Regions from separate parts of the Aneurinibacillus sp. XH2 genome, predicted to be linked through region 1. Evidence: riboswitches for the same ligand, from Rfam matches in the RefSeq annotation. Region 1 holds a riboswitch; the other holds the start of a gene.
The links. A riboswitch is a leader RNA that binds a small molecule or an ion and turns the genes downstream of it on or off. The one in region 1 is predicted to bind S-adenosylmethionine.

Region 2: linked by a shared signal. The riboswitch ahead of ACH33_RS09335 (homoserine dehydrogenase) and the one ahead of ACH33_RS14900 (trans-sulfuration enzyme family protein) in region 1 are both predicted to bind S-adenosylmethionine.

Annotation. Positions count from the first base shown of each region.
Region 1 covers NZ_CP014140.1:3,001,035-3,006,359, forward strand. The annotation lists gene ACH33_RS14885 (cytochrome P450) at 1-1,146, shown strand, start outside; gene ACH33_RS14890 (pirin family protein) at 1,195-1,902, opposite strand; gene ACH33_RS14895 (hypothetical protein) at 2,143-2,310, opposite strand; partial or broken gene ACH33_RS14900 (trans-sulfuration enzyme family protein) at 2,375-3,539, opposite strand; SAM riboswitch class I at 3,633-3,741, opposite strand; SAM riboswitch class I at 3,844-3,960, opposite strand; gene ACH33_RS14905 (DUF3298 and DUF4163 domain-containing protein) at 4,104-4,721, shown strand; gene ACH33_RS14910 (DODA-type extradiol aromatic ring-opening family dioxygenase) at 4,994-5,325, opposite strand, start outside.
Region 2 covers NZ_CP014140.1:1,871,132-1,876,456, forward strand. The annotation lists gene ACH33_RS09315 (glycosyltransferase family 4 protein) at 1-185, shown strand, start outside; gene ACH33_RS09320 (YyaL domain-containing protein) at 529-1,095, shown strand; gene ACH33_RS09325 (YbjQ family protein) at 1,356-1,670, shown strand; gene ACH33_RS09330 (DUF1002 domain-containing protein) at 2,009-2,872, shown strand; SAM riboswitch class I at 2,985-3,099, shown strand; gene ACH33_RS09335 (homoserine dehydrogenase) at 3,195-4,493, shown strand; gene ACH33_RS09340 (hypothetical protein) at 4,684-5,271, shown strand.

The DNA.
Region 1 (5,325 bases):
CAAGCACACTTTAAAAAAGGAAAAGGTCTACAAGTTGCCAAAGCAGTCGTCGGAGAAGGCATCCTCACAAGCGAAGGAAAATTCCACATGCGTCAGCGGCGCCTTATGCAGCCTTCATTCCGTCAAGACCATATTGTCAGCTACGGCGACACGATGGTGGAATATGGGGAGAAACTCATCAGTAAATGGAAGGACGGCGAAGAGCGCCTTATCTCGAAAGATATGATGGAATTAACCCTCTCCATTATCACAAAAACAATGTTTGGGACAAGTATTAATAAAAATTTAAATGATATCGAGCATGCGATTGATGTAGGGTTAAAATATGTAAGCCGACGCGCCTCTTCGTTTATTGATATTCCGGAAAGCATCCCGACCAAAAGCAATCGCGAATTTAAAGAAGCAGCGGAAACATTGGATAAGGTCATTTTCTCGATTATTGAAGAACGCCGGAAAAGCGAAGATGAAAACCGTGGCGACTTACTCTCCATGCTGCTTGCGGCACGGGATGAAGACGATGGTACGGGCATGACCGACCATCAGGTACGCGATGAAGTCATGACGATTTTCATCGCCGGCCATGAAACAACGGCAAACACATTGTCATGGACGCTATACCTTCTCGCCCAACACCCGGAAGCGGAGCAAAAGCTCTGGTCGGAAATCGAACAAGTGCTTGGCGGACGGAAAGTAACCGTACATGATCTGCCGAAATTAAAATACGCGGAAAATATAATCTGGGAAACGCTGCGCCTCTATCCGGCCGCCTGGGCAATTAACCGTGAGGTGACGGATGAAATAGAGATTGGAGGACATACATTTAAACCGGGCGAATCGATTATGATGAGCCAGTATGTCATGCACCGCAATCCAAAATATTTCGATAATCCAGATGCCTTTATTCCTGAGCGATTTGCAGGCAATCTCCTTAAAGAAATCCCGCAGTTTGCTTTCTTTCCGTTCGGCGGGGGGCCGCGCGTCTGTATCGGTAATCATTTCGCCATTATGGAGGCCACGCTTATTCTCGTTACAATTGCTCAAAAATTCCAGTTGCGTCTCGCCGATCCGCACAATCCGGTCGAACCGGAACCGGTGGTGACGCTGCGCCCCAAAAACGGTTTGCGCATGATCGTGAAAAAAAGATAAGAAAAACTCGCGGGCACGTTACCCGCAAGTTTTTCATTACTTGCATGATTAAGGAAGATCGATAAGCATAAAGTGTACATTTTCTGCTGCTTTCAACTCCAATACTAGCGTGTCCATAATGCGCGCGGCATCACGAGTGTGCAGCGTTTTCTTCCCGTTTAATTCCAGTTCGCCCTCAATCACAAATACATAGATACGGCGGCCTTCCGCTTGCGTAAATGTCAGGCTCTTGCCGGTATCCAGCCTGGAAAGATATAACGTCAAATCCTGATGAATATGCGCTACGCGATGCCCATCTACTTGACGTTTCGCTACTATAGGCAACAAGTTATTTCTCATTGCTTCCTGATTATACGCGAATTGTTCGTATGAAGGCTCCAATCCTTTTTCATCCGGTAGAAACCAAAGCTGCAAAAAATTAACCTCTTCCGTATCGGACGGATTGAACTCAGCGTGCATAATCCCCGTCCCGGCGGTCATGCGCTGAATTTCTCCCGGCACAAGCACCGCTGAATTACCAGTGCTATCCTGATGTTTCAATTGTCCTCTCAGCACAATAGAGACAATCTCCATTTCCCTGTGCGGATGAGCACCAAAGCCCGTACCCGGTTGTACGATATCATCATTAAACACCCGAAGCGGGCCAAACTGTAAATTATTTGGATCATAATACTCAGCAAACGAAAAACTGAAATTACTTTGCAGCCAACCATGATTTGTGGAATAACGCGAAGCTGCTGGATAAATAGTAATCATATCCAACCTCCTGATAAGTTATTAACTTACTTTATAAAAGTATATTACAATAAATAAAAAAGTCAATCATCTTTTCCCTGTTTCCTTTATTATGAGCCTATTCTTTCTCAAATCATTTTCTATGTAAAAAAACAGCCGAAACATCTATCGGCTGTCCTTCCTTATCCCGGTTTGCCCTTATGGAAATGACTTCTCCCCGGTAAACATGCGCTGCGCTTCCCAGCCAGGAACTGCACTTTTTCATCCCATCAAACACTGCCGTTCAATTGCATCACCGACCGGTCTCTCTTCGCCACACGGCTTGTTTATTAAATGCACGCCGTATTGCCGCACATGATGCTCTTTGCCGTTGGGCACAGCCCGTATCGTTACCCATACCCCGAAAGATTTTCCATCTTTGTGTATCAATGTCCTATATGTACAAAACAGTTTCTTTTGATTGTACATACAAAACATCCAAAATGATATATACTCAAGAAACATAATTGGAACTGGAAACACTACATTGCAAAGCCTGCTCCAGATCTTGAATCAAATCGTCCGGCTCTTCCAGACCGACCGATAGGCGCAATAACGTATCCGTAATTCCCATTTTCTTTCGATCCGCTTCCGGAATACTGGCATGCGACATCCGAGCCAGATACGTCAAAATACTTTCGACAGCGCCGAGACTTACGGCAAGAGCCGGAAGAGTGACATTCCGCAAAAATCGCTCTACCTGTTCTACATTATGCAACATAAAAGAGAGCACGCCGCCAAAGCCCGCTGCCTGTTTAGCGGCCAGCTCATGCCCCGGATGTTCGGGAAGACCGGGATAATATACCCGCTTTACCGCGGGATGGTTTTGCAGCCAAACCGCTATTTTATGCGCGCTTTTCTGATGTTGGTCAAGCCGCACTTTCAACGTCTTCAATCCCCGTAGCAACAACCAGGAATCTTGCGGGCCGAGAATGGCACCGAACGCGTTCTGAATAAATCCGATTTCTTCAGCGATTTCTTTTTTGCCCGCTACCACCACCCCCCCCTACAACATCGCTATGTCCTCCGATATATTTGGTGGCGCTATGAATCACAATGTCGGCTCCCAGCCGCAAAGGCCGCTGTAAATAAGGCGTCATAAACGTATTATCGACAATGGTTAGCAACCCGTATTGTTTGGCCAGCCGGCATACGGCTTCAATATCTGTAATATTCATCTGCGGATTGGACGGACTCTCCAAAAATATCGCACGTGTCGCCGGCGTAATCGCGCTTTCAATCGCACCGATATCCGTTGTATTTACGAACTTTGACTGTATGCCGAAACGAGGGAACAGTTTTGTAATCGCCCGGTACGTGCCGCCGTAAATGTCATCAGAAAGCAAAATCTCATCCCCGCTCTTTAACAAACAAAAAACAGAGGAAATGGCGGCCATCCCGGAAGCAAAAGCGAAGCCCTTCGCTCCTTTTTCCAACACGGCTATCGCTTCTTCCAGCGCTGTCCGGGTTGAATTGGCTGTGCGGGAATAATCATATCCGGTACTGACACCCAGCTCTGGATGCTGGAAAGTCGCGCTCTGGTAAATCGGTGTACTGATTGCACCAGTCGCGCGGTCTCTTTCTAACCCAGAACGAACAAGAAGTGTTTCAATGTTCATGTTCTTCCTCCGTTTCATTTCGTTTCATAAACATCAAAGATAAAAAATAAAACACTCTTCGATGGAGAGTGTTTATATACAGCAAACTTTCCCCTCTCATCGTTTAGAACAGTCGTTCCACAGGCATTAGCACCGTTCAAACATTGCGTTTGATGGTTGCCGGGTTTCATCGGGCCAGTCCCTCCACCTCTCTTGATAAGAGCGATATATTCAGTTTGTGTGCATCGTACGAACCAAATTGCAGGGCAAAATAAAAACCCCTTTATCCTGAGTAAGGTATAAAGGAGCTGATTGCTCATCCTTTTCCTTATCTCTCAGGATATGTGTATCCTGCTGGAATTGGCACCTTCCTTCCCTCGAATAGGGTCATTGGGGTTGCCGGGCTTCACTGGGCCAGTCCCTCCGCCTCTCTTGATAAGAAAATCAATATATAAATTATTTATTCTATAATAATTACGTTTATGAAAACTGTCAATAAATTTAAAAAATCTCTAAACAAAAACCGTGCAACCACTTCCTGAATAGGCTAAAACATAGGAAAAAATCGAAAGGGATTGGTATGCTATGGATTCATATAACTTCCCCGTTTATATACAAACAATGTCCATTCTTGCCCCAAATGTCACCATTTATTATCCTCGGGTAGAAGGACTGAAAAATAAGGCTGTACAAGAAAAAATAAACGTTATCATTTTGCATCAAGTTTATGCCTTAATCCAAGAACAAGGGTATTATCAAAATCCAACAACGATCGAAATGCTCGGCCATTATGAGATCAAATCCAATGAAAGAGATATCCTTAGCCTAACCCTAGAGAATTATGCCTATATCTTGCACCACGCACATGGACTCACCATTTTAAAATCATTAACTATAAATATTCAAACAGGTAAACTCTATCAATTGAAGGATTTATTTCAACAAGGAAGTGATTACATAAAAAGACTGTCCAATATTATTCAATTCCAGATTAAAAAACGAAACATCCCATTGTTAGGCGAATTTAAAGGGATTCGGCCAGATCAAGATTTTTATATAGCAGATAAAGCATTGGTTATTTATTTTCAACTGTATGAAATTACCCCTTACTATGTCGGCTTTCCCATGTTTCCCATATCTGTATACGACTTGGAAGATATCATCAATGAAAATGGGCCTTTAGGAAAAATGGCTCAAGCATAACATTACATCTGTTGCCGTATAAAACGCAAGATTATATCCGAAAACGTCATAAAACTGGATACATGCTGTTCAAACACCGCTTTGAAATATGAAAGACCCTTCAATTATCGAAAGGTCTTTCATATTTCAAATGCGTGACGCGGATATTCAAATACTTTGCCAATCGTTGTATACTGAATACCTACCAATCGGCTGCTCGTCTGCAGAGGAAGGATGCTTCCAATTAGCAATTTGTAGTTAAATGACTATAAATTGCGACACCCTTACACTGATTATTCAAACTTCCAACAACATAGACTCAAGCTTCCATGCTGATATTCCCGATGCAGCAAATCCGCTTTTCTTCCGTCATCCGCCGCCCCCATGGCGAGCAACAGCGGAATAAAGTGCTCGTTGCGTGGCACAGCTTCCCTGCCATACGGCGCTTCCGTCTCATACCTAAACAGCGAATCCGTATCCCACATCTCTATTTTTGCTTGCAGCCAATCGTCAAACGTGGCCGCCCACTTTTCTTTTTCTAAACTGTTCCAATTCAACCTATGCAAATTATGTACCGTTCCGCCGCTTCCAATAATCATCACACCTTCTTTCCGCAACGGTGCCA
Region 2 (5,325 bases), 1.1 Mb from region 1:
CTATTCAGCCATGCACGAGTTCTCTCCTCGCAAAAAATATAAAAACGGTTCTTTCTACTTCAAAGAGACAAAGATTGATTTGGGGACGACAAAACCGCCTTTTTATTAAGGAAAATTTTGGGATCGAGCAAGTTACAAAAACATTATTGAACACCTATGCTTCCCTTATTCCGCCCTCTCCATAAGTTCCTATTAAACTACGAACAAGTACTTAAACTGTTGAGGGTACTATTCAATTGCTTAAAAAAGCAGGGTATACAATGGCTTTTACCACTCGTCCCGGCAAAGTTCAACCAGGCACTCCGCCTTTTGAAATTCCGCGCTACGGAATTCTTTCAACCACTACAATACAGCAATTTAAAAACATGGTGGGGATTAGGTAACTGACACACAAAAAATGGAGGGGTATGGGTTCTCCATTTTTTGTGTGTTTTCTTTTAGGTTTTGATGGACTAGATCAGAAATTGTAACAAATTTGTATTCTTGTTTAGAAAGGATATTTAATATTTTATCCAAAGCTTTTACAGTTTGTGTTCGATCGCGCTTCAGCTTCAGGAGAAGCAGTTTGCGCTCTTCTGGGACAATGAAGAGGGTGGCTTTTATTTCTACGGCAGTGACGGCGAACAATTGCTGGTTCGACCGAAAGAATTATATGATGGAGCGATGCCGTCCGGCAACTCGGTAACAGCGATGAATCTGCTTAGATTGGCACGCCTGACGGGAAAAAACGATATTATGCGTCTTTCCAGCGAACAAATCTCGGCGTTTGCTGGGGAGATTTCTCTTTATCCACAGGCACATGCCCATTTCATGATGGCGATTCAGTTCCTGTTTGGACCAACCAAGGAAATTATTATTGCGGCGCCGGATAAAAAGGTGGCAGAGGAGATGATTCAGGAAATTCGAGCGCACTTCATACCGAACAGCGTCGTATCGGTTGTGACGGATGAAACACGTGAGAAATTGCTGCTGCTTGCCCCGCTGCTCACCGATAAAACCGCTCGAAAGGGCAAAGCGACTGTGTACGTGTGTGAAAATTTTGCGTGCCAGGCCCCGGTTACGGATGTACAAATGGTCAGAGAACGACTACACTGACAGGCCTGTTTAACTGAACAGCCAAGAAGTCTCCTCTTCAAGCGATAGCTAAGTGGTGGGGAGTTCACGAAAGTACATATTTCTTTGAATGGATACAGGAATATGTGCTTTTTTTTTAATAGTTAGAAAAGGGAAACTTTCCATGCGCTTGTTCGCGAATGTTTCATGTGAGCCAGATTTTTGAAACGATACGGTAAGTGAACCGTAAAACATAGTGAACGCTTTGTAAGGCGCACACTTGTTAAGGGAGGAATCATGGTATGATCATTACGACAACGCCGACGATTCAAGGAAGAGAAATTCAGGAGTACCTGGGTGTGATTTCAGGCGAGGCCATCATGGGATCAAACGTGGTACGGGATTTTTTGGCCGGGATTACAGACATTATCGGTGGTCGTAGCGGCGCGTATGAAAGCAAACTCGCGGAGGGACGGGAAATTGCTTTGAAAGAGATGGCAGATAAAGCGCGAGCGATGGGAGCCGACGCGGTTGTTGGGGTAGATTTAGATTTTGAAACGTTGCGCGATGGTATGATGATGTGTATCGCTACAGGAACAGCGGTAAAAGTAAGATAAGATCTATGAGGGTGTCCCCAAAAGTGGTGGGACACCCTCTTTTTCGCTACCGCATATACGCATATAAAAACGATAAATAACATATTGTATCGTGTTTGAGAGTAAACCACCACTTCTTTAGGGAGTTGACTTGTTTGTTTTTACCGATTATAGTTTGGCTGTAAGTTAGTTAACCGACATAATTGTTGGTTAGAAACAGGGAACTCTTGATGGAGTCGGCGCTGCGCGGGTGAAATGACTCCATTGTCGCATGTATATGCGCACAGCTCTGGCTGTTTTTCTTCTCTGTGCTATAATTCAGATGGGATATCATTTCAGATGGGGAGGAGTGAATAGAAGTGAGGAGGCTGCTTTTAGCCCTACTTCTTTTTATCCTGACGACTGCGACCGCGTATGCGGACGCTGCGGTGGGTGACACCATTATCACGCTTGGCCAGGATTTAAAACCGGCGCAGAAAGAACAAATCAAAAGCAGGTTTAATGCGCCGAACGCGCAAGAAATTACCGTCACTAACGCGGAGGAGCATAAATATCTGGAAGGTTTGCTCAGTAAAAGCGTGATCGGTACCCGTGCCATTTCGTCGGCGATGATTCAAATCGCTGAACCTGGCAAGGGGATTGTGGTTGAAACAAACAATATTACCTGGGTTAGCAAAGCCATGTACGAAAACGCATTGGCGACGGCGGGTGTAAAAGACGCGATTGTAAAAATTGATGCCCCGTTCCCGGTGTCTGGCACGGCTGCGCTGACAGGAATTATGAAGGCGTATGAAACGGTAACCGGGAAAAAAATTGATGAAACGCAGAAAAAAGTGGCAAACGAAGAGATGGTCACCACCGCGAAAATCGGTGAGACGATCGGCGATAAAGAAAAAGCGGCTGAGCTTCTGACACGCCTGAAAGCGGAACTGGCCAAACAGACGAGTAAATTGTCTGACGACCAATTGCGCGAAATGATTCGCAGCGTAGCGGATCAGATGGGACTGAATCTTTCCGACGCGGAGATTGAATCCCTCGTCAGCATTCTACGTAAAATCCAAAATTTAGATATTGACTGGAACAAAACGCTGGAGCAGGTTTCAAGCTATAAAGGAAAAATTCAAGAGTTCCTGAATAACAACCCGGAAGCAAAATCGCTCGTACAGGAAATTCTTTTATTTTTGAAACATTTGATCGAGCAAATTCTCTCTTGGTTCAAGTAGCTTGAATCTCTGGCGGAAAACCATAAAAAAAGCTTGTACAAATATTTGACATTCGCGGAAAAACACGATAGTATAATTTTTAAATCAATTAAATAGCGAACGAAACGGAAAACTCTTATCCAGAGAGGCGGAGGGAAATGGCCCGATGAAACCTCAGCAACCGCAGGCAAAAGCCTGAAAGGTGCTAATTCCATCAAAGCTTGTGTATAAGCTTTGGCAGATGAGAGGAGGAACGTGTTGCGGATCGATATGGTCCAACAGCCCTCTTCTCTGGAAGAGGGTTTTTTATTTCGCAGGCTATAGATTTTGGGAGGGATACGTTATGAAAACTTGGAAAATTGCGTTACTTGGGTTGGGTACAGTCGGTTCAGGAGTTATGACGATTTTACATACACATGCTACACGAATCGAAAAGCAGGCGGGGGTCAAGTTTGAAGTGGTAGGCGTTCTGGTGCGCGATGTTAAAAAGCCGCGCCGCGTGAAAGTAAAACGGGAACTTTTGACTACAGAGATCGAAACCATTTGGGAGAAAAATCCGGAGATTGTGATTGATGCGATGGGCGGGATTTCCCCCGCACTCGGTTATATCGAGCAAGCGATTGAACGGAAGTGCCACGTTGTATCTGCGAATAAGGAAATGATCGCTGCCTATGGCACACATTTGCACAGGCTGGCTGACAAAAATGGTGTTTCGCTCCTATACGAAGCGAGCGTAGGTGGCGGCATTCCAATTTTAAATGCGTTAAGCCAGCTATTAAAGGCAAACCGGATTACGCGTGTATACGGTATTTTAAACGGTACGACCAACTATATTTTAACCAAGATGGAAGAAGAAGGACTCACATATCAAGAAGCGCTGGAACAGGCACAGGAATTTGGCTTTGCAGAGGCTGATCCTACGGCGGATGTAGAAGGGTATGATGCATTTAACAAAATTCAGATTATAGCTAATCTGTGCTTCGGCCCCGACACCCCGGTACTGGAACAGGAGCGCGAAGGAATTGCGTCCATAACCGGTGAAGAGATGAAAGTATGTGAGAAGCTGGCATACCGTATTAAGTTGCTTGCTTCCGCAGAACGCACGGACGCAGGATGCTGCTTACGGGTTGTGCCGACGTTGGTGCCGTACGCTCATCCACTCTCCGGAGTTAAAAATGAATGCAATGGTGTTTTTATTACCGGCGATGTAGTTGGAGATGTATCATTTACCGGAAAGGGAGCAGGAGCGCTGCCTACAGGAAGCGCGATTGTGGAAGATATGTTAAACATTGTTCGTGGTTGGACATTTACACCCGATAAAGAGGGGCTCATGAGAGAAGACGTGGAGCAAAGCACAGGTGTGGAAAAAGTGGTGCTGGCGTTCTTTACCTTTTCAAAACAAACGAATGACAGTCAGAAAATTCGTCTGATTTCCTTTTTATCAGGTGGAGAAGGGTTTTTGCACGCGGTGGAAACAGTTAGCAGTGGGAGCGAAGTACATGTAGCTGCCGTAATCAGCAATCCGGATGTGTACGCGTTGAAAGCATTGGCCGACGACTTACAGGCGGAACTCAAGCTTCGCCCGGTGTTAGACGAACGGCTGAGCGCAGCAAGAGAAGATGCCGCAGTACTGGTAAAATAAATGTCAGGTAAACAAAAATGTAATTTTTCATAATATAACGGATATAGACAAGAATCAACAGCTATTTAGCGAAATTATCTTTTTGTTTCTCTTCTATCCTTACTTTTTCTATTGTATAAGCGATTGGAGAATAGATATAGCTTTTCGGTATAATAATTACGATAGGAAAAAATATATGGGAGAGATTTGTATGGCTCAACGAGTAGCCACCGAATACAAGAAGCTTGTGCTTGAATTAAGTACTTGGCAGTTGCAATCTTTTATCGAAATGTTTCAATGTGCAGAGTTTGAGACAGAAGTTCGAGTGTATGACAATGGTGAAAAGGAAATCGTACTGTTTGATAGGGAAAAAGAAATCCCCCTATCCTTTAAACTGATCGGAAATATGTACACTTTTGAGGGCAGGTATACTATTCGGGACGCCAAATTGGCGAACCAAATGCGCCAGGCTGTGCGCCGCTTTAAAGGGGACGCTGTCGTTTATCGGGTATATCCAGCGTATACGATGATTTATCATTACAAAGAAGGGAAAGTTATGAAAATTATCGAACGGAAAGGAGATAGCGAAACGCTTGTCTTTGAATACCGGGATACGGTAGGAGACTTGCAGCGTCTATACGAAGCGCAGGGCGCTGAAGATCAAATCGCATGGCTTAGGGTGCATATTGATCAGTTGCTCGATTTTCGCAATCAACGCCAAGCAGCACATTTGCCAACGGAAGAGGTGGATCGTCAGTTAGCTACGCTCTCTCATCAATTGTTTGTATTAGAAGCGTAAAAAGTTTCCCAAGTATCCATAAGAAACTGTTGCAAATTTTTTAGAAACATGCTA